One region of the Nocardia sp. NPDC060249 genome, then DNA from elsewhere that is predicted to be linked to it. Evidence: riboswitches for the same ligand, from Rfam matches in the RefSeq annotation. Region 1 holds a riboswitch; the other holds the start of a gene.
What was found. Region 1 has a riboswitch for cobalamin ahead of metE (5-methyltetrahydropteroyltriglutamate--homocysteine S-methyltransferase). Riboswitches for the same ligand answer to the same signal wherever they lie in the genome.
Positions count from the first base shown of each region.

Region 1 (15,441 bases):
TACTTGAGGAACGCGACGCCGTCGGCGTACACCCGGCTGGTGATCACCCGGAACTTCTCCGGCGCGGGCAGTTTCGCTCCGCCGCCGAACAGCGGCCTGCCGGTACCGAGTACCACCGGGTGCAGCTTCAGGAACACCTGGTCGATCTCGGGCAGCAGCGCCTGTGCCAGTTCACCGCCACCGCAGAGCCAGATCCCCAGTCCGTCTTCACGTTTGAGTTCGCGCACCGCGGCGGTCGGGTCGTCGGCGATCAGTTCCACCCCGGGCGCGGGCGCTTCGGGCAGGGTCGTGGACACCACGTACTGGCGCAGGTGCTCGTACGGGCTGGCGGTGCCGGTGCGCACCCCGAAGTCGTGGGTCTTGCGGCCCATGATCACGGTGTCGAAGTAGATGTTGCCCGCCGCGATCCCGCGCGCCTCGCGCACCTTGGTGGGCAGGGTTTCCGGGTACTGCGAGATGATCGCGGGCCCGTGATCACCGCCTACCGGAAAGAAGTCCAGCGTTCCGTCCTCGGCGGCGATGAAACCGTCGATTGTCGATGCCACGAAATAGGTCAGCTTGCGCATAACGTCCTCCCTGCACGGACCCGGTCTGTCACGACCTGTCAGGGGAAACGTTAGCGTGCCCGGATCAGCGGCGGCGCGGCTTCCGTTGACACTTGGGACAGGAAAACGACGACCGATTCATGAACTGTTCCCGGACCAGCAACGTCGCGCACCGATCGCACGGTTCGTCCTCGCGCCCGTAAGCGGCCAGCGACCGGGAGAAATAGCCGGATTCGCCGTTCACATTCACATACAGGGCGTCGAAGGAGGTGCCACCGACGGCCAGCGCTTCGGTCATGACCGCGCTGACCCCGTCGAGCAGGGTGCGCACGACCGGGCGGGTGAGTTCGGCGGCGACGCGGGTGCCGTGCAATCCGGCCCGCCACAGAGCTTCGTCGGCGTAGATATTGCCGATGCCCGAGATCACCGTCTGGTCGAGCAGTACTCGTTTGATCTCGGTGTTCTTGGCGCGGATGGCCGCGACCACGGCGTCGCGGTCGAACAGCGGGTCGAGCGGATCGCGCGCGATGTGGGCCACGGAATCGGGTACCACGGTCCCGTTCACCTCGACGAGATCGGCCAGGGACCAGCCGCCGAAGGTGCGCTGATCGACGAATCGCAGTTCGGCGCCGTCACCGAGCACGGCCCGGATGTGCGCGTGCTTCTCGACGGGTGCGTCGGCGGGTTGCACGAGCATCTGACCGCTCATGCCCAAGTGCACGACCAGCGCGGTATCGGGTTCGTCGAAGGTGAGCCAGAGATACTTCCCGCGGCGCTGCGCGGAGTCGATCCGCAGCCCGGTGAGCCTGGCCGCCAGATCAGCACCACCCGCGGCGTGCCTGCGCACGGCACGCGGGTGGGTGACGGTGACGGTGTCGATCGCACGCCCGACGGCGTGATCGGCGAGACCGCGCCGAACGACCTCGACCTCGGGCAGCTCGGGCACGGATCAGGCGTTATCTGTGGATTCGGCGGTCAGCGCCTTGTAGGCCGTGCCGGCAGCCTTCTGCTCGGCTTCCTTCTTGGAGCGACCGACGCCGGAACCGTACGGATGACCGGCGATCACCGTGGTGGCGGTGAACTCCTTGTTGTGGTCCGGTCCGGTGGAGGTGATCTCGTAGGCGGGCACGCCGAGACCACGCTCGGCGGTGAGCTCCTGCAGGCTGGTCTTCCAGTCGAGTCCGGCGCCCATGCGGGGGCCGCGCTCGAGCAGGTCGGCGAACAGCCGCAGCACCACACCGCGCGCGGTTTCGATGCCGTGCTCGAGGTGCACCGCACCGAGCAGCGACTCCATGCCGTCGGCGAGGATGCTCGGCTTGTCGCGACCACCGGTGAGCTCTTCGCCCTTGCCCAGCAGCAGATACTGACCGAGTCCGCCGTCGCCGAGGCCACGCGCCACCTCGGCGAGCGCGTGCATGTTCACCACGCTGGCGCGCAGTTTCGCGAGTTCACCCTCGGACTTCTCCGGATGCTCGGTATACAGGCGCTCGGTGATGCTGAGGCCGAGTACCGAGTCGCCGAGGAATTCCAGGCGCTCGTTGGTCGGCAAACCACCGTTCTCGTACGCGTACGACCGGTGCGTCAGCGCTAGGCGCAGAAGCTCCGGTCGTACGTCGACACCGAGGGCGGTGAGCAGGCTGGCGTGATCCGCCGCGCCCACATTGTCTTTACTGGCTGTCACGTTGCTAGGAATGATCTACAACGATCAGACTGCAGAAGTGACCTGGCGGCCCTTGTAGGTGCCGCAGGACGGGCACGCGATGTGCGGGAGGGTCTTCTCACCACACGCACGGTTCGGGCAGGTGACCAGGGTCGGCGCGGTGGCCTTCCACTGGCTGCGCCGCGACCGGGTGTTGGAACGCGACATCCGACGCTTGGGAACAGCCACGGCTACTTCTCCTCTTGGTTTTCGCTGACTACACCGGCATCAGATGCCGCGGCAGCGGTTTGGTCTTGGTGGTGGAACCCTCAGGCGGGGTCGCCGGTACCGGGCTCGTCAGTGGCGAAATTCGCCAACTTCGCCCAGCGAGGGTCCAGTATCTCATGCCCATGATCAGGACCCGCAATCGCCATCCGCACACCGCACTCGGGGCACAGGCCCGCGCAGTCCGGCGAGCACAGCGGCTGCAGCGGAAGCTCCAGCCCGATGGCGTCGAGGATCACCGGCTCGAGGTCGACGAGGTCGTCTTCCATGCGGTAGACCTCGGCATCCTCGGTCGTCTGCTCGGTGGTGCTGTCCGGATACGCGAACAACTCCGTCAGACGAATCTCCACCTGGTCGTCGAACGGTTCGAGGCAGCGCGAGCACTCCCCGGCCGTTGGCCCGGACACTGTGCCGGTGACCAGCACACCCTCCGAGACCGCCTGCAATTGCAGGTCGAGTTCCACCTCGGCATCGGCCGGAATGGCGATCAGGTCGAGACCCAGCCGCTCGTGGTCGGTGACCGTGCGACGCAGCTCCCGCATCGTTCCCGGCCGACGGCCGAGATTGCGGACATCCAGCACAAAGCCGGCGTCGGACACAGGACCACTGGTCTTGCGTGGACGCGCGGACGAACCGGAACCGGCGGACATCACGGACTCACTTACCGTCGAGGGGATAATGGGCAACCACTCCACAGTACGGCAGGACCCCGCCGGAACTCAAAACGCGCACCCGCCTCCACGGGCGGCGCCGGCTGCGCTCAGCGCCGGTGGTCGGCAGCGTATTCCGGGTATTCGGCGCCCGGTGCGCCGCGCATCTGCTGGCGGCCGCGGGTGATCGAGCGCCGCGTGGTGTTGAGCGTCTCCTCCATGGACGCGAGCCTGCCCCCGAAATCGGCCATCCGCTCGTCGACGTAGTCGTCGCATTCGGCGCGCACCCGGTCGGACTCGGCCTGCGCCTCGTCGATCAGTCGCGCGGACTCGGCGTGCGCGACCCGCACCACCTCGGTCTGCGCGACGAGCCGGGCCTGCTCGGCCTTTCCGTCGGCGACCGAACGCTCGTAGGAGGCCTTGCCCGCTTCGATGGCCCGGTCGGCGTCGATCTGGGCGCGACCGGTGAGCTCGTCGTACTCGGCATTGCCGTCGGCGACGACCTGATCGGCCTCGGCCCGGGCGGACGTCACCAGGCGGTCGGCGTGGGCGGTGGCCTCGGCGACCATCCGGTCGGCGTGGTCCTTGGCGTCGGCGAGAATGCGATCGGCCTCGGCGCGGGCATCGTCGATGGTGGTGCGCGCCTGCTCGTTGGCGGTGGTGACCGTCGTTTCGGCGCCGCTGCGAGCGTCGCCGACGATCTTGTCGCGGTGATCGAGGACGTCCTGGGCGTCGTCGAGTTCACCGGGTAGCGCGTCGCGGACGTCGTCGAGCAGTTCGAGGACATCGCCGCGCGGCACGATGCAACTGCGGGTCGGCGGGATGCCGCGCGCCTCTTCGACGATGGCGACCAGTTCGTCGAGTGCTTCGAATACGCGATACATGCTCACTACCCTCCTGCGGACTCACGGCGAAACCACTACCGCCGACGCCCAGTGTGCCTGTCGCGGGCGGCTGTGCCGAATGTCGTCGCGGTGTGTCGCGACAGTGTCCAAGATCGCACAGATATCAAGTGGAGTGCAGCCCTCCACTTCGGCTACCATCGGTAGGCACGACAACGCCGTCCGCCGGGAAGCACCGCAACCTTTTCGCTGTTGTACTCCTCGACGTCTGTTCATGTGGGATCGGAGTCGAACATGACCCTCCTGGAAACTCCTAGGAGTCCGGTGTCGCACGTCGCGGGCATGTTCACTCCCTGGACCGGTCCGTTCCCCGTGGTGACGCCGAGTGAAGTCGCACCCGCGCTGCGCCCGCAGTTCGAGGGCGCGCTCACGTACCTGCGTGGCGACCGCGCGCTCCCCCAGCTCTTCCGATTCGCCCTCGTCGGCGGGTCGAGCAATATCGCCTATGTGCTGCTGTTCTTCGCGATGCACGGCATCGGCCCGCTGGTCGCCAATGTGGCCGGATCGGTGGTGAGCACGATCATCGCCAACGAATTCCACCGTCAGCTCACGTTCCACGCCACCGACCGGGTCACCTGGTTCACCGCGCAGTGGGAAGGTGGCGGGATCGCGCTGATCGGGCTCGCGATCACGACCGCGTGTCTGGCCGGACTGGATTTCTGGGCGCCCGGCCTGGGTGACATCACGCAGGCGCTGACCGTCCTGGCCATCACCGCCGCGGTCGGCGGCATGCGGTTCCTCGCCCTGAGAGGCTTGTTCCGCCTCCCCGCGACCAGCTAGCCCTTACGTTCGGCGAGGCGGTCCAGCAGACGCTTGTGGACCGCGGGGGGAAGCATGTCGCTGACGTCGCCGCCGTAGGCCGCTACTTCCTTGACCAAGGAACTGGACAGGAAGCTCAGCGACGGGTTGGTGGCGATGAAGAAGGTGTCGACGCCGGCCAGTTTGTGGTTCATCTGGGCCATCTGGAGCTCGTAGCCGAAGTCGCCCGCGTCGCGCAGACCCTTGACGATGGCGCTGATGCCTTCCTGCTTGGCGAAATCGACCGTCAGACCCTGCCAGGACGCGACGCGCACGTTCGGCAGGTGCGAGACCGATTCGCGCAGGAGTTCCATGCGCTCTTCGACGGTGAACATCCCCTGCTTCTTGGGGTTCACATTGACGGTGATGATCACCTCGTCGAACTGCGCGGCCGCGCGAGCGAACACGTCGAGGTGACCGTTGGTGACCGGGTCGAAGGAGCCGGGGCACAGTGCTGCAGCCATACCTCAGACGCTAGCACCGAACTCGGCGAGCTCGACTCTGGTCTCCCCGTACTTGCGTGTCTTCAACGCCACATAGCCTGCGGGCCAGGTGATCTCGGGTGAGCGGCTCGACCGTTCCACCACCACCAGCGCGTCCGGCGCGAGCCAGCCGTTGTTCGCCAGCGCGGTGAGGTCGGCGATCACCTCCTCGGTGCTCACGTCGTAGGGCGGATCCGAGAACACCACGTCGTAGGCCCTGGGCGCGGCCTGCTTCAGCACCGAGGACACACTGCCGAGCCGCAGTTCGGCGCCGGGCAGTCCGAGCTCGGCGATATTGGCGCGCACCACGTCGCCCGCCTTGCGATCGGACTCGACGAGCAGCGCCCGCTGCGCCCCGCGCGAGAGCGCTTCCAAGCCCAGCGCCCCCGAGCCCGCGTACAGGTCGAGGACCAGCGTCCCGTCCAGATCGAGGCGGGCGTCGATCGCGCTGAACAGCGCTTCACGCACCCGATCGGAGGTAGGCCGGGTGCCGGCGGGCGGCACTTTCAAGCGCCGCCCGCCCGCCACACCCGCGACGATGCGTGTCATTCCGACTCGCGTGCGACCAGTTCCACCAGCAGGTCGCCGCCCTCGACCTGGGCGACCTTGGTGGTCGCGATCCGGCCCACCACGCCACCGCGCGGCGCGGTGATGGCCGCTTCCATCTTCATCGCCTCGATGGTGCCGACCGTGTCACCGGCGTGGATCTCGTCGCCCTCGGACACCGCCAGGGTGACCACGCCGGCGAACGGTGCCGCGATGTGACCGGCGTTGTTCTTGTCGGCCTTCTCGGCGGCGGGCACCTCGGAGGCGACGGACCGGTCACGCACCGCGACCGGACGCAACTGCCCGTTCATGATGCACATCACCGTGCGCATGCCCTTCTCGTCGGGCTCGGAGATCGCCTCCAGGCCGATGAGCAGGGTGACACCCTTCTCCAACTGCACGCGGTGCTCTTCGCCGCGGCGCAGGCCGTAGAAGAACTGGTTCTCCGAGAGCCCGGTGGTGTCGCCGTATTTCTCCCGGTGAGCGTTGAACTCGGCGGTCGGGCCAGGGAACAGCAGCCGGTTCAGCGTGGCCCGGCGCTCCTCGGAGGAACCGTCGAGGGCCTTCTGATCCGCCGGGCTCAGCGGGGTCTCGGGCTTGGGTTCGTTGCGCCCGGCCAGTGCCCTGCTGCGGAACGGTTCGGGCCAGCCGCCCGCGGGGGTGCCGAGTTCGCCGCGCAGGAATCCGATCACCGAGTCCGGGATGTCGTAGCGGCCCGGATCGGTGGCGAAGTCCTCGATCTCGACACCGGTGCCGACCAGCGCCAGCGCGAGGTCACCGACAACCTTCGACGACGGGGTCACCTTGATCAACCGACCCAGCAACCGGTCGGCGGCGGCGTACTTGGCCTCGACCTCTTCGAACCGGTCGCCGAGACCGAGCGCGATCGCCTGCTGACGCAGGTTCGACAGCTGACCACCCGGGATCTCGTGGGTGTACACACGCCCGGTCGGCGCGGGCAGACCCGACTCGAACGGCGCGTAGACCTTACGCAGCGCTTCCCAATACGGCTCCAGATCACACACGTTGCGCAGGTTCAGACCGGTGTCGTGTTCGGTGTGCGCGGTCGCGGCCACGATCGCCGACAGCGCGGGCTGGCTCGTGGTGCCCGCCATCGCCGCCGACGCGCCGTCGACCGCGTCGGCCCCGGCCTGCCATGCCGCGAGGTAGGTGGCGAGCTGGCCACCGGGGGTGTCGTGGGTGTGCACGTGCACCGGCAGGTCGAAGTTGCTGCGCAGCGCGGTCACCAGTTTCGCAGCCGCGGGGGCGCGCAGCAGACCGGCCATATCCTTGATCGCGAGCACGTGTGCGCCCGCGTCGACGATCTGTTCGGCCAGCTTCAGGTAGTAGTCGAGGGTGTAGAGCGACTCGTTCGGGTCGAGCAGGTCACCGGTGTAGGACAGGGCGACTTCGGCTACGGCCGTACCGGTTTCGCGCACGGCGTCGATGGCCGGACGCATCTGGTCGACGTTGTTGAGGGCATCGAAGATTCGGAAGATATCGATACCGGTCGTGGCGGCTTCGGAAACGAAAGCGCGCGTGACCTGTTCGGGGTAAGGCGTGTAGCCGACCGTGTTACGACCGCGCAGCAACATCTGCAGGCAGATGTTCGGCACGGCTTCGCGCAAGGCCGCCAAGCGTTCCCACGGGTCCTCGTGCAGGAATCGCAGTGCCACATCGTAAGTCGCCCCGCCCCACGCCTCGATCGAGAGCAGCTCCGGGGTCAGCCGCGCGACATGGCCCGCCACGCCGAGCAGACCGTTGGTGCGCACGCGGGTGGCCAGCAGCGACTGGTGCGCGTCACGGAAGGTCGTGTCGGTGACGCCGAGCGCCTTCTGCTCGCGCAGGGCACGCGCGAAACCCTCCGGCCCGAGGGTGAGCAGACGCTGGCGCGAACCGTCCGGCGGCGGCAGCGTGAGGTCGACAGCGGGCAGCTTGTCGTAGGGGTACACCGTGGTCGGGCGGTCACCGTTGGGCTTGTTGACGGTGACGTCGGCCAGATAGGTCAGGATCTTGGTGCCACGGTCGGCCGATCCGCGCGAGGTGAGCAGTTCGGGACGCTCGTCGATGAACGAGGTGGTCACCCGGCCGGCCTGGAAGTCGGGGTCGTCGAGCACCGACAGCAGGAATGGGATGTTGGTCGTCACGCCGCGGATACGGAATTCGGCCAGCGCGCGTTGGGCGCGAGCGGCGGCGGCGGGCAGGTCACGACCACGGCAGGTGAGCTTCACCAGCATCGAGTCGAAGTAGGCGCCGATCTCGGCGCCGAGGTTCGCGCCGCCGTCGAGGCGGATGCCCGCGCCGCCGGGGGTGCGGTAGGCGGTGATGCGGCCGGTGTCGGGGCGGAACCCGTTGGCCGGGTCCTCGGTGGTGATGCGGCACTGCAGGGCGGCGCCGCGAATCTGCACCGTCTCCTGGCTCAGCCCCAGGTCGGCGAGGGATTCGCCCGACGCGATACGCAGCTGCGACTGCACCAGGTCGACATCGGTGATCTCCTCGGTGACCGTGTGCTCCACCTGGATACGCGGGTTCATCTCGATGAACACGTGGTTGCCGCGCTCGTCGAGGAGGAACTCCACGGTGCCCGCGTTGATATAGCCGATCTGGCGGGCGAAGGCCACCGCGTCAGCGCAGATACGCTCACGCAACTCCGGTGACAGGTTCGGGGCGGGCGCGAGCTCGATCACCTTCTGATGACGACGCTGCAGCGAACAATCCCGCTCGAACAAATGCATCACATTGCCGTGCTGATCAGCCAAGATCTGCACCTCGATATGACGCGGGTTCACCACCGCCTGCTCGAGGAACACCGTCGGATCACCGAACGCCGACTCCGCCTCCCGCGACGCGGCCTCGATCGACTCACGCAACTGCTCAGGCGCGGCAACCCGGCGCATACCACGGCCACCACCACCGGCAACGGCCTTAACGAAGATCGGGTATTCGAGTTCGGCCGAGGCGGTGAGCAATTCATCGATATCGGCCGAGGGCTCGCTGGACTTCAACGTCGGCAGCCCGGCCGCCTTCGCCGCCGCGATAGCCGTGGCCTTGTTACCCGCCATCTCGAGAATCTCAGCGGTTGGACCGATGAACGTGATGCCCTCGGCAGCACACGCCGCAGCGAGGTCAGGATTCTCCGACAAGAACCCGTACCCGGGGTAGATCGCGTCGGCACCGGCGCTCTTGGCGGCCTCGATGATCGCCTCGATCGACAGATACGCGCGAACGGGATGACCCTCTTCACCGATCTGATAGGACTCGGCAGCCTTCAGGCGATGGACGGAATTGCGATCCTCGTACGGGAACACCGCGACCGTTCCGATGCCGAGTTCGTAGGCCGCGCGGAAGGCACGGATAGCGATCTCACCACGATTTGCGACCAAGACTTTCGAGAACATTGGCCTACGGTACCCGGCCAGGAGCCGGGGCCGGACACGCAAGGTGGCTTCGCAGCAATCTTCACACCGAACACCTGCCTACCTGCGAAGTTGCGTTCATCAGGCCGTCACATCTCACCGTGGGCGGCGCTGCGCGGTGCGCGCGGACACCGTGGGCGCAACCGCAGGTCACGGCCGTGTTCGGGATGGGGAGGTGACCTATGACCCCATTGAGGGCCTATGCTGAGCAGGCAGCTGGTTCGCATGCGCGGTGGAAGAGTCGGAGCCCCGACCTCCCGCGTAGGCGTCGAAACCCGGGTGCGGATCATGTTCCGCACCGGGTGAGAGGGAACCCGGTGAGAATCCGGGACTGTCCCGCAGCGGTGAGCAGGAACGACCGCCGTCATCAGCACTGGGCTGCACGCCTGGGAAGCGACGGCCAGTAGGTCGGTCGATCACACGACCGGTGCCCGCGAGTCCGAAGACCTGCCGACTGTGCCGGATACGCCGTATCCGGCGGCCACCGCCTCGTGGATCGGGCGCGCGGACCACCGATGCCGACCTGTCGTGTCTGTCGCGACCGGTGTCGGCTGTGTGGCTTGTGCCCGCGAAAAGGCGACGGCTCTCCCCGCACGACACTGGAGAATCTCCGTGACTGTTTCGCATACCCCGTTCACCGCAACGGTTCTCGGCCTACCGCGCGTGGGTCCGAACCGGGAACTCAAGCGCGCCACCGAGTCCTACTGGGCGGGCCGCGCCGATGCCGCGCACCTGCACGCGGTCGGCCGTCAGCTCCGTCGCGCCCAGCTCACCGAACTCGCCGAGGCCGGACTGGACTCGGTACCGGTGGGCACCTTCTCCTACTACGACCAGATGCTCGACACCGCCGAACTGCTCGGCGCGCTGCCGCCGCGCGTGGCCGGGATCGACGATCCGCTCGACCGCTATTTCGCGGCCGCGCGCGGCACCGACACGGTCGCTCCGCTGGAGATGACCAAATGGTTCGACACCAATTACCACTACCTGGTGCCCGAAATCGACACGGCCACCACCTTTTCCCTGCATCCGGGCAAGCTGCTGACCGAACTCGACGAGGCGATCGAGCTCGGGGTGCCCGCGCGGCCGGTGGTGATCGGTCCGATCACCTTCTTGAAGCTGGCCAAGGCCGCGGGCAACGCGGCGCTGGAGCGGCTGCCCGAACTGCTGCCGCTCTACCTCGACCTGCTGGCCCAGCTGGCGGACGCGGGCGCGCAGTGGGTCCAGATCGATGAGCCGGTGCTGGTCACCGACCTGACCGAGGCGGAGCTCGCCCTGGTCGGCCGGACCTACCGTGCGCTGTCGGCCGAGCAGCACCGGCCCGCGATCCTGGTCGCCACCTACTTCGGCCACCCCGACGCCGCCCTGGCGGTGCTGGCCGACACCGACATCGAGGGTGTCGCTCTCGACTTCACCGCGGGCGCCGATGTCTCGGCGGTCGCGGCGGTGCCCGCGCTGTCCCGCAAGCTGGTGGTGGCGGGGGTGGTCGACGGCCGCAATATCTGGCGGGCCGATCTCGACGCGGCGCTCGGCACCCTGGGCACCCTGCTGGGCAGCGCCGGCTCGGTGGCCGTGTCGAGTTCGTCTTCGCTGCTGCACGTGCCGTATGCGCTGGCCCCGGAGACCGGGTTGGACGAGCGGCTGCGCTCGTGGCTGGCCTTCGGCAGCGAGAAGGTCGGCGAGGTGCGCGTCCTGGCCACCGCCCTCACCGCGGGTGTCGACGCCGTCGCCGACGAGCTGGCCGCGGCCCGCGCCGCCGCCGACTCACGCCGGACCGATCCGCGTCTGCACAACGATCAGGTCCGGAGCCGGTTGGCCGCGCTCGACGAGAACGACCTGACCCGCTCCCCCGCCGACGAGCGTCGCGCCCGCCAGCGTGATCACCTCGACCTGCCGGTGCTGCCGACCACCACCATCGGCTCCTACCCGCAGACCTCGACCATCCGGCTGGCCCGGGCCGCCCTGCGCAAGGGCGAGATCGACCAGGCCGAGTACGTGCGGCGGATGCAGGCCGAGATCGCCGAGGTGATCACCCTGCAGGAAAAGCTCGGTCTCGACGTGCTGGTGCACGGCGAGCCCGAACGCAACGACATGGTGCAGTACTTCGCCGAGCTGCTCGACGGTTTCGCCGTCACCGAGGCGGGCTGGGTGCAGTCCTACGGCACCCGCTGCGTGCGTCCGCCGATCCTGTTCGGCGATGTCGCCCGGCCCGAGGCGATGACGCTGTCGTGGATCGGGTACGCCCAGTCGCTGACCACCAAGCCGGTCAAGGGCATGCTCACCGGCCCGGTGACCATCCTGGCGTGGTCGTTCGTCCGCGACGACCAGCCGCTGGGTGACTCGGCCCGCCAGGTCGCGCTCGCCATCCGGGACGAGACCGTCGACCTGGAAGCCCAGGGCGCGCGGATCATCCAGGTCGACGAGCCCGCCCTGCGCGAGCTGCTGCCGCTGCGCGCTGCCGAACAGCCTGCCTACCTGCAGTGGTCGGTGGACTCGTTCCGCCTCGCCACCGCGGGCGTCGCCGACACCACCCAGGTGCACACACACCTGTGCTACTCGGAGTTCGGTGAGGTCATCTCGGCGATCGCGGGCCTGGACGCCGACGTCACCTCGATCGAGGCGGCGCGCTCGCACATGGAGGTCCTCGACGATCTGAACGCGGCCGGTTTCGCGCTCGGTGTCGGACCGGGCGTCTACGACATCCACTCGCCCCGGGTGCCGTCGGTCGAGGAGATCACGATCTCCCTGGCTGCCGCTCTGAAAGCCGTTCCGGCGGAACGGCTCTGGGTGAACCCGGACTGCGGTCTGAAGACCCGCGGATCGGTGGAGGTCGAAGCGTCGCTGCGCAATCTGGTGACGGCCGCCGCGGCACTGCGCTGACCGCACCCGCCGACCGGAGCCGACCACCGCGACGGTAACCGGCACACAGAACCGCTGCCCCGGACGACGTTTCCGTCCGGGGCAGTGGTTCGGCGCAGGACCGGCGCGCGGTCACCGCGACCGGATCGGCGCCGCTACCTCGGCGATCGGTATGGCCGGATGCCGGGAAGATCGGCGATCGGCCTCGAAACGGCGATGCCGAAGCGCTATGGTGAATTCTCCGGCAACCGCTCAGGGAACGCCGCACCGCACCGCCGCGATGATTCGGTCACCGCGAGCGAACTTCTTCCTGCCGCCGGCCGCGACTTCGCATGTTACGCACGGGTAGATACAGGTAGAATCCCTTGCAGGACTGGACTTCTCCCGAGGCATTCGCCACTTTGAGCAAACATTGCGAACAGGTGGCGTTAGGATCTGCGACGTGCGGAAGATGTACGCGGGGGCCAGACTACGAAGGCTGCGCGAAGAACGGCGGATGACTCAGGCAGCGCTCGCGAAGTCGCTTGACCTCTCGCCCAGCTATCTCAATCAGCTCGAGCGTGATCAGCGTCCGCTGACCATTCCTGTTCTGCTGAAACTCAACTCGACCTTCGATCTGGACGTGCAGTTCTTCGCCGCCGACTCCGACGCCCGGCTGGTCTCGGACTTGCACGAGGTACTGGTGGAAGCCGCGGGCGGCGGCGACACCGCCCCGATCACCGAAGTCGAGGAACTGGCCACCCGGCTGCCCGAGGTGGCGCGCATCGTCATCGCGATGCACCGGCGGCTGCGCGCGGCGACCGACCAGCTCGACCTGCTGTCCTCGCGCGTGGACACACCGGCGGGCGCGCCGGGCACCCCCATGCCGTACGAGGACGTGCGTGATTTCTTCTACGACCACCGCAATCACATCTCGACCCTCGATCACGCCGCCGAGCAACTGTTCGAGGAATCCGGTCTGAGCATCGGCTCGCTGGATCGTCAGCTGGCCAGGATCGCCGAGGAACGCGCCGGCGTCACGGTGCTGGTCCGCGGCGACGGCGCCGACCCGGCCATCCCGAAACGCCATTACGACCCCGACACCCGAACCCTCACTCTGGCCAGGCGATTGCGCCCCGGGCAGCGCGCCTTCCAGATCGCGACCACCCTCGCCCTGCTGCTCTACGGCCGCGAGATCGACAATGTGCTCGCCGAATCCCGGGCGCTCACCGGCGAATCCCGCACGCTGGCCAGGGTCGGGCTGGCCAACTACTTCGCCGGCGCGCTGATCCTGCCCTACGGCCGGTTCCTGCGCTCGGCCGAGGAATTGCGCTACGACGTCGACCTGCTCGCGCTGCGGTTCGAGGTCGGTTTCGAGACGGTCTGCCATCGGCTCAGCACGCTGCAGCGGCAGGGGCAGCGCGGTGTGCCGTTCTTCCTGGTGCGCACCGACCGGGCGGGCAATATCTCGAAACGCCAGTCCGCCACCGCGTTCCACTTCTCCCGGGTCGGCGGCAGTTGCCCGCTGTGGGTCACCCACGAGGCGTTCGCGCACCCCGGTCGCACCCTCACCCAGATCTCGGACATGCCCGACGGGCGCCGGTACCTGTGGATCGCCCGCACCACTCCCGCCGCCGCGCAGGGGTTCGGGGCGGCCTCGAAGAACTTCGTCATCGGACTCGGCTGCGACATCGAATACGCCGACCGGCTGGTGTATTCGCAGGGGCTGCAACTGGACGATCCACAGGTGGCGGTGCCGATCGGGGCCGGGTGCAAGGTGTGCGAGCGCCCGTCGTGCCCGCAGCGCGCGTTCCCACAGATCGGGCGGCCACTGACCGTGACCGAGCACACCAGCACCGACCTGCCGTACCCGCGCCTACCGCGCTGACCGCGGACAGGTTTCAGGACTTGGCGAGGTATTCGATGCGTTCGCCGTCGACGGCGGCGTGCATCATGCCCGCCAAGCCCGGGTGCTTCACCAGACCCGGGTCCTCGGCGACGACCTGGCGGGCGAGTTCCTGTGCGGCGGTGATCACCTCGAGGTCGTCGAGTAGCGAGAGCAACCGCAGCGACCGGGCGGTACCGGACTGCGCGGAGCCGAGGACGTCACCTTCGCGACGCTGCCGCAGATCGAGCACCGAGAGTTCGAAGCCGTCGGTGGTCGCCGCCACCGCCTCCAGTCGCGCCATCGCCGTCCCGCCGGGCGCGGCATCGGTGACCAGCAGGCACAGGCCCGGGTGCTTGCCTCGGCCGATGCGACCGCGCAGCTGGTGCAGCTGACTCACGCCGAACCGGTCGGCGTCGACGATCACCATCACGGTCGCGTTCGGCACGTCGACACCCACCTCGACCACCGTGGTACACACCAGCACATCGATCGCGCCGTCGTTGAATTGGCGCATCACGTGGTCTTTTTCATCGGAGGGCAGCCTGCCGTGCAACAGGCCGACGCGCACGCCCGCGAGCGGCCCCGCGCTCAGCGTCTCGTACATCTCCACAGCGGCCGCGGTGGTCGGGCCTTCCTTCTCCGCCTTCTTCCCCTTGGCCGGTGGCGCGTCGGGATCCTCGCCGATGCGCGAACAGACGACATACGCCTGCCTGCCCTGGCCGACCTCTTCGACGATGCGCTCCCACGCGCGATCCACCCAGCCCGGGTGCAGTTTGCGCGGAACGACTTTCGACACGATCGGTGAGCGGCCCTTGGGTAGCTGGGTGAGCGTGGAGGTTTCGAGGTCGCCGAGTGTGGTCATCGCGATGGTGCGCGGGATCGGGGTCGCGGTCATCACCAGCAGGTGCGGGCTGATGCCGTCTTTCGCCTTGGCGCGCAACGCGTCACGCTGTTCGACGCCGAAGCGGTGTTGTTCGTCGACCACCACGAGGCCGAGGTCGTAGAACTCGACGGCATCCTGGATCAGCGCGTGGGTGCCGATGACGATGCCCGCCTCACCGGTCATCGCGTCCAGCAATGCCGCCTTCTTCGCGGCCGTCGACATCGATCCGGTGAGCAGCACGACCTTCGTCGAGTTCTCCGCGGCACCGAGTTCGCCCGCGTTGCCCAGGTCGCCGAGCATGGCCCGCAACGACCGGTAATGCTGGGCGGCAAGGACTTCGGTCGGCGCGAGCAGGGCGCATTGACGCCCCGAGTCCACCACTTGGAGCATGGCGTTCAGCGCCACGATCGTTTTGCCCGAACCCACCTCGCCCTGCAGCAGGCGGTGCATCGGGCGGGTACGGGACAGGTCCTCGGAGATCTCCGCGAGCACCTGCTGCTGGCCTTCGGTGAGCTCGAACGGCAAGCGCTCGTCGAAGGTGGCGGCGATACCGTGGGCCGCGGGCGGGCAGG
Region 1 covers NZ_JBHXAQ010000001.1:485,205-500,645, reverse strand. Annotated here, with positions in the region: gene ACFWFP_RS02235 (dihydrofolate reductase family protein) at 1-566, opposite strand, end outside; gene mutM (bifunctional DNA-formamidopyrimidine glycosylase/DNA-(apurinic or apyrimidinic site) lyase) at 631-1,491, opposite strand; gene rnc (ribonuclease III) at 1,495-2,226, opposite strand; gene rpmF (50S ribosomal protein L32) at 2,251-2,433, opposite strand; gene ACFWFP_RS02215 (YceD family protein) at 2,514-3,119, opposite strand; gene ACFWFP_RS02210 (DivIVA domain-containing protein) at 3,230-4,003, opposite strand; gene ACFWFP_RS02205 (GtrA family protein) at 4,256-4,801, shown strand; gene coaD (pantetheine-phosphate adenylyltransferase) at 4,798-5,283, opposite strand; gene rsmD (16S rRNA (guanine(966)-N(2))-methyltransferase RsmD) at 5,287-5,850, opposite strand; gene ACFWFP_RS02190 (pyruvate carboxylase) at 5,847-9,245, opposite strand; cobalamin riboswitch at 9,536-9,733, shown strand; gene metE (5-methyltetrahydropteroyltriglutamate--homocysteine S-methyltransferase) at 9,876-12,140, shown strand; gene ACFWFP_RS02180 (short-chain fatty acyl-CoA regulator family protein) at 12,562-13,986, shown strand; gene recG (ATP-dependent DNA helicase RecG) at 14,000-15,441, opposite strand, start outside.

Region 2 (15,441 bases), on a different contig from region 1:
GACCGACGACACCGGGTTGCGGACCACCGTCCGGCTGGCCGGGCCGGTCACCGTGCTCGAACCACCACTGTCCGACCACGTCGAGGCCGTTCTGCGGGAAGGCGTGAGCAATGTGGTGCGGCACGCGAAGGCGCGCACCGTCGGGGTGGAACTGCTCGTGCGCGACGAGGTCTCGATCGAGGTCACCGACGACGGCACCGGCATCGCTGCCGAGACCACCCGACGCAGCGGCCTTGCCAACCTGGCTGCCCGCGCCGCGGAGATGGGCGGCACGTTCGCCGTCACACCACGGCCGCAGGGCGGCACCACGATGCGCTGGACAGCACCGCTGAACTGAGTCGCTCAGTTCCGCGCGCGCACATCCGCCATCACCCTGGCCTCACGCAGCAGCCGCCAGTAGGCAGCTGGCAAGGCCACCGAACACTGTGTGGTGCAGTCGATTTCGCGTTGCACCAGGAGCCCGTAGGTGAAGGTCGACTCCCCCGCGTTCTCCGCTTCCCTGGTGATCTGGATCAGGTGATGTTTGGCCACCACCGCCTCCTGATGCTCGCCGAGCAGATCCTGCACTGCCTTCATCCCCTCGCGTGCCTGCGCGCTGCGCGACGGTGCGAGATCATGGATACTTTCCAGGTAGTAGCGCGTGCGCCGAATCGCTTTGCGCAGCGCGTGGACCGCCGCGTCGCGTGCGTCTTCCTCCCCCTTCGACTCGATCGCGCGCATGCGCGCTCGGACGCGATCGAGTAACGCGCTCAGCACCGCCTCGTTGTCGACATCGTCGATCCCGGCCACGATGCCACCGCGCAGCAATCGCTCTTCGGCCATCAGATCCTCGATCATCGCCGGAAATCGGGGCGAGCCGAGAAGGTCACGCGCGGCGAGCCATCCCAGTCTGGTCCGCTCCCCGAAGTACGCGGCGATTCTGGCGTGCACCGGACCGCGGACATAGCGCGGTCGCAGCACGTCCACGGCGGCATGCAGTCGCGCCGACTGTGTCCGCAACTCGTGGGCCGCGCCGACATTGATGCCGAACCAGCGCAGTTCCTCGATCAGTCTGCGCACCTCCGGCTCGGCATGGACGGCGCCACGGTGCGCGCTCAGCGCGCTGCGGGCCCGTCGCGACGCGATCACCATCGCGGGTACCGAGTCCGGGTCGTCGTGCGTCTCGACGGTGATCTGCCCTTCCAGAATCGTCTCGCGCTGGGTGTGCAGGTAGTCGGCGAGCAGTGTGCTCGCTGACGTCGGATCGGCAGCCGGACGGGCGTCGACGCTGCTGGGAGTCTCGGTTTTCATCGCAAACCTGCCTCGGTGAGTGGGTGAACGGGTCCTGGGTCCACCCTGCGCGCCGTGGCGTCGCTGTCCCCAGAGCCGTTCGCCCCCATCGGGCCCCGATCCGGGTGCTCGCCACGACGACCTAGTGCCTCTGCGCACGTGCCCTCCGACCCTGCCGCCGGCGGAAAACCCCGACGCACAGTGGAGGAAACAGAAAGGCCCACATCATGTTCACTTCGGAGAACCCGAACCGGCCGGTTGTCGTCGGCGTCGACGGATCGCAACAGTCCCTCATCGCTCTGCGCTGGGCTGCCGAGTACGCCGCGCGTCACCGCGCCCCACTACAGGTCGTCTACGCCGTCGATGTTCCGGTCGACTACGGGCCCGGCCTGTCCGGTCCCCTGTTCGATGCCGAACAGCTGCGCAGTCATGGCCGGTCCGTCGTCGCCGCCGCAGCCGCCGAAGTCTCGGCTCCGCTCGCCCCCGAGGTCGTGATCTCGACCGCCGTGGTGACAGGTGCCCCGGTTACCGTGCTGCGCGACCGCGGCAGATCGGCGCGATTGACGGTGGTCGGCAGTCGCGGACTCGGGGCACTGCGTCGCACACTGCTCGGCTCGGTCAGCACGTCGCTGGCCCGCCACGCCGAGTCCCCGGTGGCGGTGATTCCGGAAACAACGGCCCAGACCGGCGCGGTGGTGGTCGGTGTCGACGGCTCGCCGTGCAGTGCCGAGGCCGTCGCTCTCGCCTTCGACGAGGCTTCCCGACGTGGCGCCCATCTGGTAGCGGTCCATACCTGGTCGGAGTTCTACCGGTACGAAGCGCGCACGACCATGCAGACCGAGGCCGAAGCGGTGCTGTCGGAGAGCCTGGCCGGATACGCCGAGAAGTACCCCGAGGTATCCGTCGAGCGGGTCGTCGCGGAAGGGCTGCCCGCCAAGGCGATCCTCGTCGCCGCGGCCACCGCACAGCTCATCGTCGTCGGCAGCCACGGCCGCCGCGGCTTCGCCGGCATGACGCTGGGCTCGGTCGCGCAGGCGGTACTGCACGGGGCCGAATGCCCACTCGTCATCGCCAGGCCCGAACCGTCGTCAGTCAGGCAGGACCACTGCGAGTCACGCTGATCGGGGCACCCATCGCAGGCCGGCGGCCGACTGTCGCCTCGGCGAAATAGCGCACGGCACCGCTGGCGGTGATCCGTACCCGCCAGCCGCCAGTTCGGTAGTACCCGGCCGTCGCCATCGTGTGGTCGAGACCGTCGAGGTCGGTCGAAGCGCCTGGTTCCAGATGCAGTGTCCTCGACCAGTTCGCGATGGCACGGTCGCAGACGGCGCCGTCAACGGCATGGTCGAAACGGATCTCGCTGCAATAGACGTCCGCGGCGGCATCTCCCATGTCGAGGCGGCCGATGACATACAGGTCGACTCGAGCTGTCATTGCTCACCTCCGAAACCTCCGTCGAAGCACCATGTCGTCGTGGTCGCCTCCAGCGATACTCGGCCGGCCGGGGATATTTCGACTGCACCGGCAACCGAGATCGGACTGTCGTCGCTGCCGCGGTGTAGCACTCCGGAGGCGCCGCTCTGTCGCCCTAGCGCCCGAAACGAGCCATCGATGTCGGCGTGGGATGCGCTACGAAACAGATCGGACAATCCGGAATTCATCACCAGAGAACCTTCCATCGTGGGCTGCGGAGCGTTCGCGTGTCCGATCCCACCACTGCAAATTTCGGGCAAATAGAGTACAAAGTCCCTTCGAATTGGGCCTATCGGTGCAGGTTATCGGCCTTGCTCGCTCGATATTCTCCAGTCGATGCGGCGGCTCCGAATAGCGCTTGCCCCTCCGTTCACAGCACTGTCGCATCTCAGGCGTGTGAAGTCCGGTGCACCCAATTTCCTTCTGACGCTTGAAAGTTGCTCGCGATTCCCATCGCCCGCCCCTCGCTCGTCCACTGTTCGGAAGTAACGCATGCGACAAATTCCGGACCGCAGTCTCCTCCAGCGTGGAGTTCATCCGTTTCAGGGAAAGCGGCTCAGCGCCTGGTTACTTACCGTCGCCGGGGACGAGCCGAACCTGTCGAGCGAGAGGTCGAGCATGTGCACCGCAAGTCGATCACCGCCGACGACGCCCGCACCCGCAGTGAACTGCAGCGATGGGTCCAAACCAGCCCCGGTGCAGGCTGGTTCGCCTACTTCCGCATCTACGGGCCCGACGCTGCGGCCTTCGACGGCACCTGGCGACTACCGGACTTCCGCCGCCACGGATGAGATCGGCTGGATCAATCGTTGTCCGATGGCGGTGCGGTCCATACGCTCCAGCCGTGGCGCTCGAGGGACACCAGCGCGGGAACGCCGGCGGTGAGCACCGTCACGGCGGTGATCGAGAGGACGAGCAGACGCTGGGTGCGGCGGCGGTCTCGGCGGTTCATCAAGCGGCCTTTCCTCGGCGACGGGCGACGACCCAGCGACGGACGGCGGGGATTCGTAGGAGGTAGGACGGACCGAACAGCGCCGCCACCAGGGCGATCTGGTCGGGTCCCAGAAAACCGACGTGGGCGATAACCAACACGACCACACCGTGTGTGAGGCGGTGCAGCACTTTCCACTGACGGCCGAGAAAGCGCTGCGCCGTCGGGTAGGAGGTGAGGGCGAGCGGGACTGCCAGGACGACGGCACCGGTGCCGGCAGCCAGGAAAGCCGTGCCTGCGATCGCGTCGAGCCACCCTGTGCTCGCGGCGAGGATGCCGACGACGACTTCCGTCAGACCCAGTCCCAGGGTCCACAGCCCCATATCCCGGCGCAGCGGTACGTGCCCGCGCCAACCGGTGAGTGTGACCAGCGGGGTGACCGCCATCGTCGCCGCCAAGGTGAACAAGGCTGCCGAGCCGACGATGTCGGGTGCTTCGGCGGCCAGCGCGAGTCGCCAGTCCGACTCGTGGGCGATGACCTGCTGGATCAGTACTGTCAGCGCCACCGCGGGCAGCGCCCGCACCAGCCACAGCAACGCGGTGGTCAAGGCGTCGGGCCGGATGCCCGAACGGGCGAACGAGATGGTCATCTTCGCAATCTCCTGTCACAGCACCGAGGACGAGCTGTTGAGATCCAACGTAAAGTCGGAAACAGTTGCACTCAACTGCAACTTTCACAGGAGATAAATGCGTGCCGTGCACTCCACAACATCACTGTCCAACATCGACTTCAACCTGCTGATCGCGCTCGATGTCTTGCTCGACGAGGGCAGTGTCGGCGGGGCCGCCGCCCGCCTGCACCTGTCCGGGCCCGCGATGAGCCGCACACTCGGACGTATCCGTACTGCCCTCGCCGACCCGGTCATGGTGCGGACCGGACGAACCATGTCCCCGACTCCGCGAGCGCTGTCCATCCAGGCAGAGGTCCGCGAACTCGTCGAGCGGGCCGGGCTGCTGTTCGCCCCGGTCGCCGCGGTCGAACCGGCAACCTTAGAACGCGAGTTCGCGATCCAGATCGACGAGGCCCTCGTCGCCGCGCTCGGTGGTGAGCTGCTCGCGGCGATCCATGCGGCGGCGCCCGGTGTTTCGTTGCGATTCCTCGCCGAAGGCGCGGCGACGGACAGCGGGTTGCGCAGCGGCACAGTAGATCTGGAGATCGGGCAGATCAGTACCGTGCTCCCTGAGGTGCGAGTCGAAACATTGTTCACCGACCAGGTGGTCGCCACCATGCGGCACGGTCACCGGCTCGCCGATGGCGAACTGACTGTGCACTGCTTCGCCGCGGCCGACCATCTCAGCGTCTCACGCCGCGGCGCACTGACCGGTCCGATCGATTTCGCCCTCGCCGATCTCGGTCTGCGCCGCCGCGTGGTGGCGTCGGCACCGAACTTCACCGCCGGGCTGCTTCTCGTCCGCGACAGCGACCTGATCGGGGTAGCCGGAGGACGCGTGCATCGCGGACTCATCGCGTCCGTCGGGCTGGTCAGTGTGCCGATCCCACTCACCATGTCCCCAGTCGACATCGCTATGGCCTGGCATCCCCGCCACGATGCCGATGTGGAGCATGAATGGTTGCGCGCGCGTGTTCGGGACGTCTTCGCACAGGCGACGGCGACGAATTAGAGCGGGCCGCGAGCATCGAGGCACGCCACACTGGACTTCAACGTCGGCAGTCCAGCCGCCTTCGCCGCCGCGATAGCCGTGGCCTTGTTGCCCGCCATCTCGAGGATCTCGGCGGTCGGGCCGATGAACGTGATGCCCTCGGCAGCACAAGCCGCAGCGAGGTCAGGATTCTCCGACAAGAACCCGTACCCGGGGTAGATCGCGTCGGCACCGGCGCTCTTGGCGGCCTCGATGATCGCCTCGATCGACAGATACGCGCGAACGGGATGACCCTCTTCGCCGATCTGATAGGACTCGGCAGCCTTCAGGCGATGGACGGAATTGCGGTCCTCGTGCGGGAACACCGCCACTGTGCCGATGCCGAGTTCGTACGCGGCGCGGAAGGCACGGATGGCGATCTCACCGCGATTGGCTACCAGGCATCTGCTCGGTCGACCTTGTCGAGTCGGGGCGCGAGGGGTGGTGCGCCGGAACGGGTCGGCGGTCCGCGCAGTGGTGCGGACCGCCGAGGAGGAACTAGGTGTGGGTCAGGCCACGACCGTCCGTTGCGGCACCCCGACGTATTCGCTCAGGGGCCGGATCAGAGCGTTCGACTCGCCCTGCTCGATGATGTGCGCGGTCCAGCCGGTGATCCGGCTCATCACGAAGATCGGGGTGAACACCTCGATGTCGAAGCCGAGCAGGTAGTAGGCGGGGCCGGTCGGGAAGTCGAGGTTGGGCTTGATGCCGGTGGCCTCGTTCATGGTGCGTTCGAGGATCTCGTACATCTGGACCCATTTGCCGCCGTCGGTCGCGGCGGCGATGTCGAGGAACGCGTTCTTCATCGTGGGCACCCGGGAATCACCGTTCTTGTAGACCCGGTGGCCGAAGCCCATCACCTTTTCCTTGCGCGCCAGCTTGGTGCGCAACCATTCCTCGGCGAGAGCGGGATCGCCGATCTCGAGCATGTCGTGCATGACCGCTTCGTTGGCGCCGCCGTGCAACGGGCCCTTCAACGCGCCGATCGCGGCGGTCACCGCGCTGTAGATATCGGACAGGGTCGACGTGACCACGCGCGCCGCGAAAGTAGATGCGTTGAAACTGTGCTCGGCGTAAAGAATCAGCGAAACCTCGAACGCCTTGACCAGCTCCCGCGACGGGATGCTGCCGAAGCACATGTTCAGGAAGTTCTCCGCGTACCCCAGATGGGAGTGCGGCGGAATCGGATCAAGGCCGTGGCGGCGACGGTGGTCGGCGGCCACGATGGTCGGCAGCACCGCGAGCATCCGAAGCGCCTTGGCGCGGTTGGCCTTTGCGGAGTTGTCGTCCTCGGCCGGGTCCTCGGCGCCGAGGTAGCTGATCGCGGTGCGGACGATGTCCATCGGATGGCAGTTGTCGGGCATCTTCGCCACCAGCGACAGCAGCGATCGGTCCGCGCGCCGGGACGCCCGCTCCTGCTGGCAGAACCGTTCCAGCTCGATGTGGCTGGGCAGCTCACCGCGCCAGAGCAGGTAGGCCACCTCCTCGAAGGAGCAGTGCGCGGCCAGGTCCTGCACGGCATAGCCGCGGTAGGTCAGCGAGTTCGTTTCCGGGACCACCTTCGAGATCGAGGTGGTGTCGACTACGACACCGGCGAGCCCTTTGTAGATGGTCGGTACAGCGATGTCGGTCATCACTGATCCCTTCTCAGCGCGAAATTGAAGATGTCGGAATCGAATTCGTTGTAGCGCTCGTACTGCAGCAGTTCATAGAGGCGGCTGCGGTGCTGCATCCGGTCGAGCAGACCGGACTGGGTGCCCTGTTCGAAGATCTCGCGCAGCCCGGCCTCGGCGGCGAACATCGCCAGCCGCAGCGTCGAGACCGGGTAGATCACCGCGTTGTAGCCGATCTCCTCCAGCGTCGAGGCCGGGATCAGCTCGGACTTGCCGAACTCGGTCATGTTCGCCAGCAGCGGGATGTCCACCGCGGCACGGAACTTCTCGAAATCCGCCGGGGTGTGCAGGGCTTCGGTGAAGATCAGATCCGCGCCCGCGTCGGCGTAGGCCTTCGCTCGGTCGATCGCCGCGTCGATGCCTTCGATGCCCGCGGCGTCGGTGCGGGCGCAGATGACGAAGTTCGGATCGCGCCGCGCCGCGACCGCTGCCCGGAGGTGCCGCACCATCTCCTCCACGGGGACAACGGCTTTGCCGTCGAGATGGCCGCACCGCTTCGGGTTGACCTGGTCCTCGAAGTGGGCACCGGCGATGCCCGCGTCTTCGAGAAAGGTGACGGTGCGGGCCGCGCTCATCGGCTCACCGAAGCCGGTGTCGGCGTCGATGAGGACCGGCAGGTCGGTGACCCGGGCGATCTGGCGGCCGCGCTCGGTGACCTCGCTCAGCGTGGTGAGCCCGATATCGGGCAAGGCCAGATCGGCGGAGACCACCGCGCCCGAGACGTAGACGCCCTCGAAGCCGATCTCCTGGATCAGCTTGGCCACCAGCGGATTGAACGCGCCGGGGATGCGCTGGATCCGGTCCGAAGCCAGGCCCGCCCGGAACGCGCCGCGCTTGTCGGTGGCCGAGGTCGACGCTGCCAGCAGGCCGGTCATCAGAACAGCCCCTTCGGCAGCCGCGGCGTGCGGCCGAGAACCTCGTCGGAGACGGTGAAGTTCAGCTGGCCCAGCTCCTCGGCGGTCAGCTCCGGAGTGCGCTGGGCGACATCGAGAAAGCGGTCCTGCTCGGCCGGGTCGATGACGCCATCGGCCAGGGTGCGGAACTTCGCGATGTACTGCTCACGCGCGAACGGACGAGCACCCAGCGGATGCGCGTCGGCGACAGCCAGCTCGTCGACGATGACTTCGCCGCTCTTCAAAGTGATTTCGGCGCGAGCGCCGAAGGCCTTCTCGTTCGGGTCGGTGGAGTGGTAGCGCCGGGTCCATTCCGGGTCCTCGGCGGTGGAGATCTTGTTCCACAGCTCGATGGTGTCGGGACGCTGCGCGCGCTCGGGGGCGTAGGAACGCTCGTGGTGCCAGGTGCCGTCCTGCAGGGCGACCGCGACGATGTACATGATCGAGTGATCGAGGGTCTCGCGCGAGGCCTGGGGATCGAACTTCTGCGGATCGTTCGAGCCGGTGCCGATCACGTAGTGCGTGTGGTGGCTGGTGTGCAGCACGACGGTCGCGATCTGGTCCAGGTCACCGACCCGCTCGCGCAGGCGGAACGCCAGGTCGATCGGCGCCTGGCTCTGGTACTCGGCCGAGTGCTCCTTGGTGTAGGTGTCGAGAATGCCGCGCTTGGCCTCCCCCGGCGCGGGCAGCGGCACCGAGTACTCCGCGTTCGGGCCGCCGAGCAGCCACGTGATGACACCGTCTTCGCCCTCCCAGATCGGCGAGGGGGCGCCTTCACCGCGCATCGCGCGATCGACGGCCTCGACGGCCATCTTCCCGGCGAAGGCCGGTGCGTAGGCCTTCCAGCTCGAGATCTCGCCCTTGCGCGACTGGCGGGTGGCGGTCGTGGTGTGCAGGGCCTGCCCGATCGCCTGGTAGATCGTCTCGGTGTCCAGGCCGAGCAGGGTGCCGATGCCCGCCGCGGCCGAGGGGCCGAGGTGGGCGACGTGGTCGATCTTGTGCTCGTGCAGGCAGATCGCGCGAACCAGGTCGACCTGGATCTCGTAGCCGGTGGCCAGACCGCGGATCAGATCCGCGCCGCTGCGGCCGGTGTGCTGGGCGGCGGCCAGGATCGACGGGATGTTGTCGCCCGGGTGCGAGTACTCCGCGGCCAGGAAGGTGTCGTGGAAATCGAGTTCGCGGACCGCGACGCCATTGGCCCAGGCGGCCCATTCCGGCGAGAACCGGCCGGGCACGCCGAACACGGCCGCGCCCGGACCGTAGGCGTGGGCCAGTGCCTGCGCGCGAGCGTTGGCGACCGGCCGGCGGGTGATCGAGGCCGCGGCCACCGAGGCGTTGTCGATGATGCGGTTGACGATCATCTCCTCGGTGTCCGCCGGGACCGCGACCGGGTCGGCCGCTACCTCGGCGATCCGCCAGGCCAGGTGCTCCGTGCGCGGGAAGTCCTCAGCGGAACGGTAGGTGCGGACGAGGTGATGCTTCACAGCGGTGGCCTCCAAGACGTCGAATATTCACCGGACATTTCGCACGTTACACAGCGCATAACCCCAGCAAAATGCCTCACAAATGCCTAAATTTGCGGAACGCGACCTGTGAATCTGTGAAAGTTGTGAAAGTCGCCGGTGCTAGATTGGGCCGTATGCAGAAGATGTACGCGGGCGCCCGGCTGCGCACATTGCGCGACCAGCGTGGCCTGTCGCAAACGGCCATGGCGAAATTGCTCGAGCTATCGGTGAGCTATATCAACCAGCTCGAGAACGACCAGCGCCCGCTGACGGTGCCGGTCCTGCTCAAACTCAATGCCACCTTCGATCTGGACATGGGTTTCTTCGCGGCCGATACCGACGCGCGATTGCTGGCCGACCTGCACGACATCTTCGCGGAGGATCCGGACGCCACCACGATCACCAACGCCGAACTGGACGATCTCACCGCGCGGGTCCCCGCGGCGGCTCGATTGCTGGTCAGCCTGCATCGCCGGCTGCGCAGCAGCGCCCAGCAGATCGAGCAGTTCGCCGCCGGGATCGAGTCACCACTGGGCGGGGCCGTCACTCCGTACGAGGACGTGCGCGATTTCTTCTATGACCGCCGCAATCACATTCCCGAACTCGATCTCGCCGCCGAGGCCCTGTTCACCGAGAACCGGCTCGGCATCGGCGGGCTCGACCTGGAATTGTCGCGGCTGCTCAGCGAGCGATACGGCGTCACCGTCACGATCCGCTCCGACAATCCCGCCGATCCGGGACCCAAACGCGTCTACGACCCGGCGACCAGGCACATCGTGCTGGCGCGCAGGCTCTCGGCCGGGCAGCGCGCGTTCCAGCTCGCCACGCAGCTCGCCTTCCTGTCGCACAGCCACACCATCGAGGCCATCACGTCGACCGTGAGTATGCCCGCCGAGTCACGGGATCTGCTGCGGATCGGGTTGGCGAACTACTTCGCGGGCGCGCTGATCCTGCCCTACGCCCGGTTCCGCGCTGCCGCCGAGGAATTGCGCTACGACATCGAACTGCTGTCGTCGATGTTCGAGGTCGGTTTCGAGACGGTCTGTCACCGGCTCTCCACGCTGCAACGCCCGAATCAGCGCGGCGTGCCGTTCTTCTTCGTCCGCACCGACCGTGCGGGAAACATCTCGAAGCGCCAGTCCGCCACCGCTTTTCACTTCTCCCGGGTCGGCGGCAGCTGCCCGCTGTGGGTGGTGCACGACGCCTTCACGACGCCGGGGCGGATCCGCACCCAGATCGCGGAGATGCCCGACGGCCGCAAATATCTATGGCTGGCTCGCACGACCGACGAGAGCACTCCCGGATTTCTTTCTCCCAAACGCGATTTCGCGATCGGACTCGGCTGCGATATCGCGCACGCCGAGCGTCTGGTCTATTCGAGCGGACTACCGCTGCACGACGAGTCGACGGCCGTGCCGATCGGGGCGGGCTGCAAGGTCTGCGAGCGCCCCAACTGCGCACAGCGCGCCTTCCCCCAGCTCGGCCGTTCGATCCGGGTCGACGACAACCGGGCCACCAATATTCCGTACACGCCCGCGGACCACCGGACCGGCGACGAGAGCTGAATCAGCAACTGCCCGTGCGTGATCGGCCCGGTGGTCGATGCGTCAGGCGCCGAGCGGGGCCGCCGTCACGCCGTAGCCGAGGTTCGTGAGCACCTCGCTGGTCGCCTTGGCGAAGTTCAGCGTGATGAAGTGCAGACAGGGCGCGCCCTCGCTGATCAGGCGTTGCCCCATCTCGGTGGCGATCTCGATGCCTTCGGCACGCACGGCGGCGCGGTTCTCCTCCGGTCCATCACCCGCGGCTTTGCGGAGCCTGGTCATGACCGCGGCAGTCAACCGGCGACCGCACAGCTCCTCGGCACGGGTGACCGTGCGCAGCGAGGTGATCGGCATCAGTTCCGGGATGATCGGCTTGGCGCCCTCGATCGGATCCATGGCCACCACGCGATCGCGCAGCCGCAGGTAGTGCTCGACGTCGAAGAACATCTGGGTGATCGAATACTCCGCGCCCGCACGCAGTTTCGCGGCGAGGAAGCGGGTGTCGTGGTCCAGATCCGGCGAACGATGATGCCCCTGCGGGAACGAGGCGACACCGACGTGGAAGTCACCCAGATCGCGCACGATCCGCACCAGGTCCTCGGCGTATTCCACACCATCGGGATGCCGGGGCCAGGCGCCCAGTGGGTCTCCCGGCGGGTCACCGCGCAGGACGAGCAGGTTGCGGATGCCGGAGTCTGCATACGAACCGACCAGCGCGCGCAACTCCTCCACGCTGTGCCCGACCGCGGTCAGATGCGCCACGGGCAGCAGCGTCGTCTCGCGGGCCAGCTCCCCGGTGATCCGGACGGTGCGGTCCTTGGTCGAGCCGCCCGCGCCGTAGGTCATCGAGACGAAAGCCGGGTGCATCCGCTCGAATTCGCGCACCGCTCGCCACAGCCGAGCCTCCCCCGCCCCGTCGCGTGGCGGGTTGAACTCCACGGAGAACGGCACGCGCCCGGTCGCACCCGCGTGGGTACGCAGGCTCCCGGCCACCGAATGGCCGGTGCCGCCCACGGTTTCACCGCAGTACGGCCGCCCCGAACTGGTTGTCGTCATGGTTGGTCTCCTCTGCCCCATCGTGTACTCGGCTCGCTCGTGCCCGCCCGGCCGCGGCGGGCACCGAGCGGTGAGCAGTAGTTCAGAGGAGCGTCCAGTCTTCGAGGCCCTGATACAGCGGCACGCTCTGAGCCAGCTTGGAAACACGACCACGCAAGGTCTCGACATCGGAGGTGCCCGCCAGGGCGGCGGCGATGATGTCGGCCACCTCGGTGAACTCGGTATCACCGAAGCCGCGGGTGGCCAGGGCAGCCGTGCCGATGCGCAGGCCCGAGGTGACCATCGGGGGGCGAGGATCGAACGGAACCGCGTTGCGGTTGACGGTGATGCCGACCTCGTGCAGAACGTCTTCGGCCTGCTGGCCGTCGAGTTCGTAGTTGCGCAGGTCGACCAGAACCAGATGCACATCCGTACCGCCGGTCAACACCGAAACACCCTTGCCCTGCACATCGGCACCGGTCAGACGCTCGGCCAGGATCCGCGCACCCGACAGCGTACGAACCTGACGGTCGGCGAACTCCTCGGTGGCAGCGATCTTGAACGCCGCGGCCTTGGCGGCGATCACATGCATCAACGGGCCACCCTGCTGACCCGGGAACACCGCGGAGTTGAGCTTCTTGGCGAACTCCTGCTTGGCCAAGATCAGACCCGAGCGAGGACCACCGAGAGTCTTGTGCACCGTCGAGGACACCACATCGGCATACGGCACCGGCGAGGGGTGCAAACCAGCGGCGACCAAACCGGCGAAGTGCGCCATGTCGACCCACAGGTAGGCGCCGACCTCGTCGGCGATCTCACGGAAGCGCGCGAAGTCCTGATGACGCGGATACGCCGACCACCCAGCGACGATCACCTTCGGCTTGGCCTTGCGCGCGATGTCACGCACCTCGTCCATGTCGATCCGGTGATCTTCCTTCGACACACCATAGGAATGGACGTCATAGAGCTTGCCCGAGAAGTTCAGGCGCATGCCATGGGTGAGGTGACCACCGTGGGCGAGGTCCAGACCCAGCAGGGTCTCGCCCGGGTTCATCAACGCCATCAGCACCGCGGCGTTGGCCTGGGCGCCCGAGTGGGGCTGCACGTTGGCGAATTCGGCGCCGAACAGTTCCTTGGCACGGTCGCGAGCCAGGGTCTCCACCACGTCGACGGCCTCGCAGCCGCCGTAGTAGCGCCGGCCCGGGTAGCCCTCGGCGTACTTGTTCGTGAGGACCGAGCCCTGCGCCTGCAGGACCGCGCGCGGCACGAAGTTCTCCGAAGCGATCATCTCGAGGGTGTCGCGTTCACGGGCGAGCTCGCCCGCCATCGCGGCGGCCAACTCGGGATCGAGCTCACCGAGAGACTGGGTATTCACCGAGCGGGCGGTGGTAGCGGATCGGGCCACGATGTGTTCTCCGTCGACTGGCAGCAAACGGTAGCCGCCCTAGAGGCGCAACACGGCGAACCCGCACTCGCACAACACGATTCGGGTGATCGCCGGTGTGCGCCCGATCCACGAGGCGACAACCGCCGGACGCGGCGCGCCCGGCACAGCGGCAGGTCTTCGGACTCGCGGGCGCCGACCGGGACTCCCCGTGCCGACCTACTGGCCATCGCTTCCCGGACATGGACAGCCCAGTGCCGTTGATGGCGTTCGTTCCTGCTCACCGCTGCGGGACAGTCCCGGATTCCCACCGGGTTCCCTCTCCACCACACGACAGTCCTGTCGCGCGAAGTGTCGACACCGGCGGCGGCGCGGGGGCTCCCGTCGTCCTCGCCACCGGCGAACCAGCTGCCCGCACAGCATACGGCCATCCGCGTCCCGATACCCGGAGGGGCCGGGATACCGCACGGCCCCGCCTGTCCGCCCACTATGCTGAGTGCGCAGCTGGTTCGCGTTCACACTGGAAGATCCGGGTTCCCGGGCTTTCGTGAGCGTGTCGAAGCCGGGTACCGGGCAACCGGCGGCCGGTGAGAGGGAACCCGGTGAGAATCCGGGACTGTCCCGCAGCGGTGAGTGGGAACGACCGCCGTCATCACGCACTGGGCTCCGCCCGGGAAGCGACGGCCAGTAGGTCGGCCGAGCCAGGCCGGTGCTCACGAGTCCGAAGACCTGCCCGCTGTGCCGGGCACGCCGTGCCCGGCGGCCACCGCCTCGTGGACCGGGCGCGCGGACCGACCTCCTCGACCTCCGGAGCATTCCGGCACGGCGACATCTCCTCGTCGGCCAGCGGTCGACGGTCGACGCTGCTCGGAATCGGCGGCGACCGTTCGCACCGCACTGGAGACGATGACCGTGGCAGTCCCGCCCACTCCGTTCACCGCAACCGTTCTCGGCCTGCCCCGGATCGGACCCCACCGCGAACTAGAGCGCGCCGTCGAGGCCTACCGTTCGGGCGCCGCCGACGCCGCCGAACTGCACACCACCGCACGCGAACTGCGCTACGCCCACCTGAGCGTGCTGGCCGCGGCCGGCCTGGATTCCATCCCGGTCGGCACTTTCTCCTATCGCGATCACCTGCTCGACACGGCGGTCATGCTCGGTGCGCTGCCGGCCCGGGTGCTCGATATCGCCGACCCGCTCGACCGCTACTTCGCCGCCGCGCAGGGGACCGGCACCATCGCCCCACTGCGGTCTGCCCAGTGGTTCGGCACCGAATATCGCCACCTCGTTCCCGAGATCGACAAGCAGACCCGCTTCAGCCTGCACCCTCAGAAACTGCTTGCCGAGCTGGCCGAAGCGACCGCCCTGGGAGTACCGGCGCGCCCGGTGGTCGTCGGCCCGCTGACCTTTCTGACACTGTCCGAGCACGCCGACGGTGACCCGCTCGACCGGCTCGCCGAAGTGGTCCCGCTCTATCAGGACCTGCTCGCGCGGCTCGCCGACGCGGGCGCGTCGTGGGTACAGCTCGACGAACCGATCCTCGGCACCGATCTCACCACCACCGAACTGGCCCGGTTGCGATCCACCTATGCCGCGCTGTGCGGCACCCCGCGGCGGCCCGCCGTGCTCGTCGCCACCTCGTTCGGGCACAACGACAGCGCTCTGGCCGCGTTGTCCGACATGGGCATCGACGGTGTCGCCCTGGATTTCACCGCGGGGGCCACACTGCGGTCCGTCGCCTCGATCCCGGCGCTGACCCGCAAGCTGGTGGTGGCGGGGGTGGTCGACGGACGCGACACCTGGCGCACCGATCTGGACGCGGCGCTGAGCACCCTGGGCTCGCTGCTCGGCGTCACCGGCTCGGTCGCGGTGTCGAGTTCCTGCTCGCTGCTTCATGTTCCGTACGCGCTGACCCCCGCGCCCGGTCTCGATGAGCGGCTGCGCCCCTTCCAGGCCTGCGGCGCCGAGAAGGTCACCGAGATCAGAATCCTCGCCACAGCCTTGGCCGAAGGCACCGAGGCGGTAGCCACGGAACT
Region 2 covers NZ_JBHXAQ010000002.1:941,700-957,140, forward strand. Annotated here, with positions in the region: gene ACFWFP_RS12085 (GAF domain-containing sensor histidine kinase) at 1-337, shown strand, start outside; gene ACFWFP_RS12090 (CHAD domain-containing protein) at 343-1,290, opposite strand; gene ACFWFP_RS12095 (universal stress protein) at 1,497-2,390, shown strand; gene ACFWFP_RS12100 (hypothetical protein) at 2,362-2,703, opposite strand; gene ACFWFP_RS12105 (hypothetical protein) at 3,363-3,533, shown strand; gene ACFWFP_RS12110 (hypothetical protein) at 3,545-3,694, opposite strand; gene ACFWFP_RS12115 (hypothetical protein) at 3,694-4,323, opposite strand; gene ACFWFP_RS12120 (LysR family transcriptional regulator) at 4,421-5,356, shown strand; partial or broken gene ACFWFP_RS12125 (biotin carboxylase N-terminal domain-containing protein) at 5,371-5,775, opposite strand; gene ACFWFP_RS12130 (bifunctional 2-methylcitrate synthase/citrate synthase) at 5,884-7,008, opposite strand; gene prpB (methylisocitrate lyase) at 7,008-7,922, opposite strand; gene prpD (2-methylcitrate dehydratase PrpD) at 7,922-9,424, opposite strand; gene ACFWFP_RS12145 (short-chain fatty acyl-CoA regulator family protein) at 9,580-11,010, shown strand; gene ACFWFP_RS12150 (methylenetetrahydrofolate reductase) at 11,053-12,042, opposite strand; gene glyA (serine hydroxymethyltransferase) at 12,125-13,426, opposite strand; cobalamin riboswitch at 13,576-13,768, opposite strand; cobalamin riboswitch at 13,953-14,157, shown strand; gene ACFWFP_RS12160 (hypothetical protein) at 14,312-15,441, shown strand, end outside.
Region 2: linked by a shared signal. The riboswitch ahead of glyA (serine hydroxymethyltransferase) and the one ahead of metE (5-methyltetrahydropteroyltriglutamate--homocysteine S-methyltransferase) in region 1 are both predicted to bind cobalamin.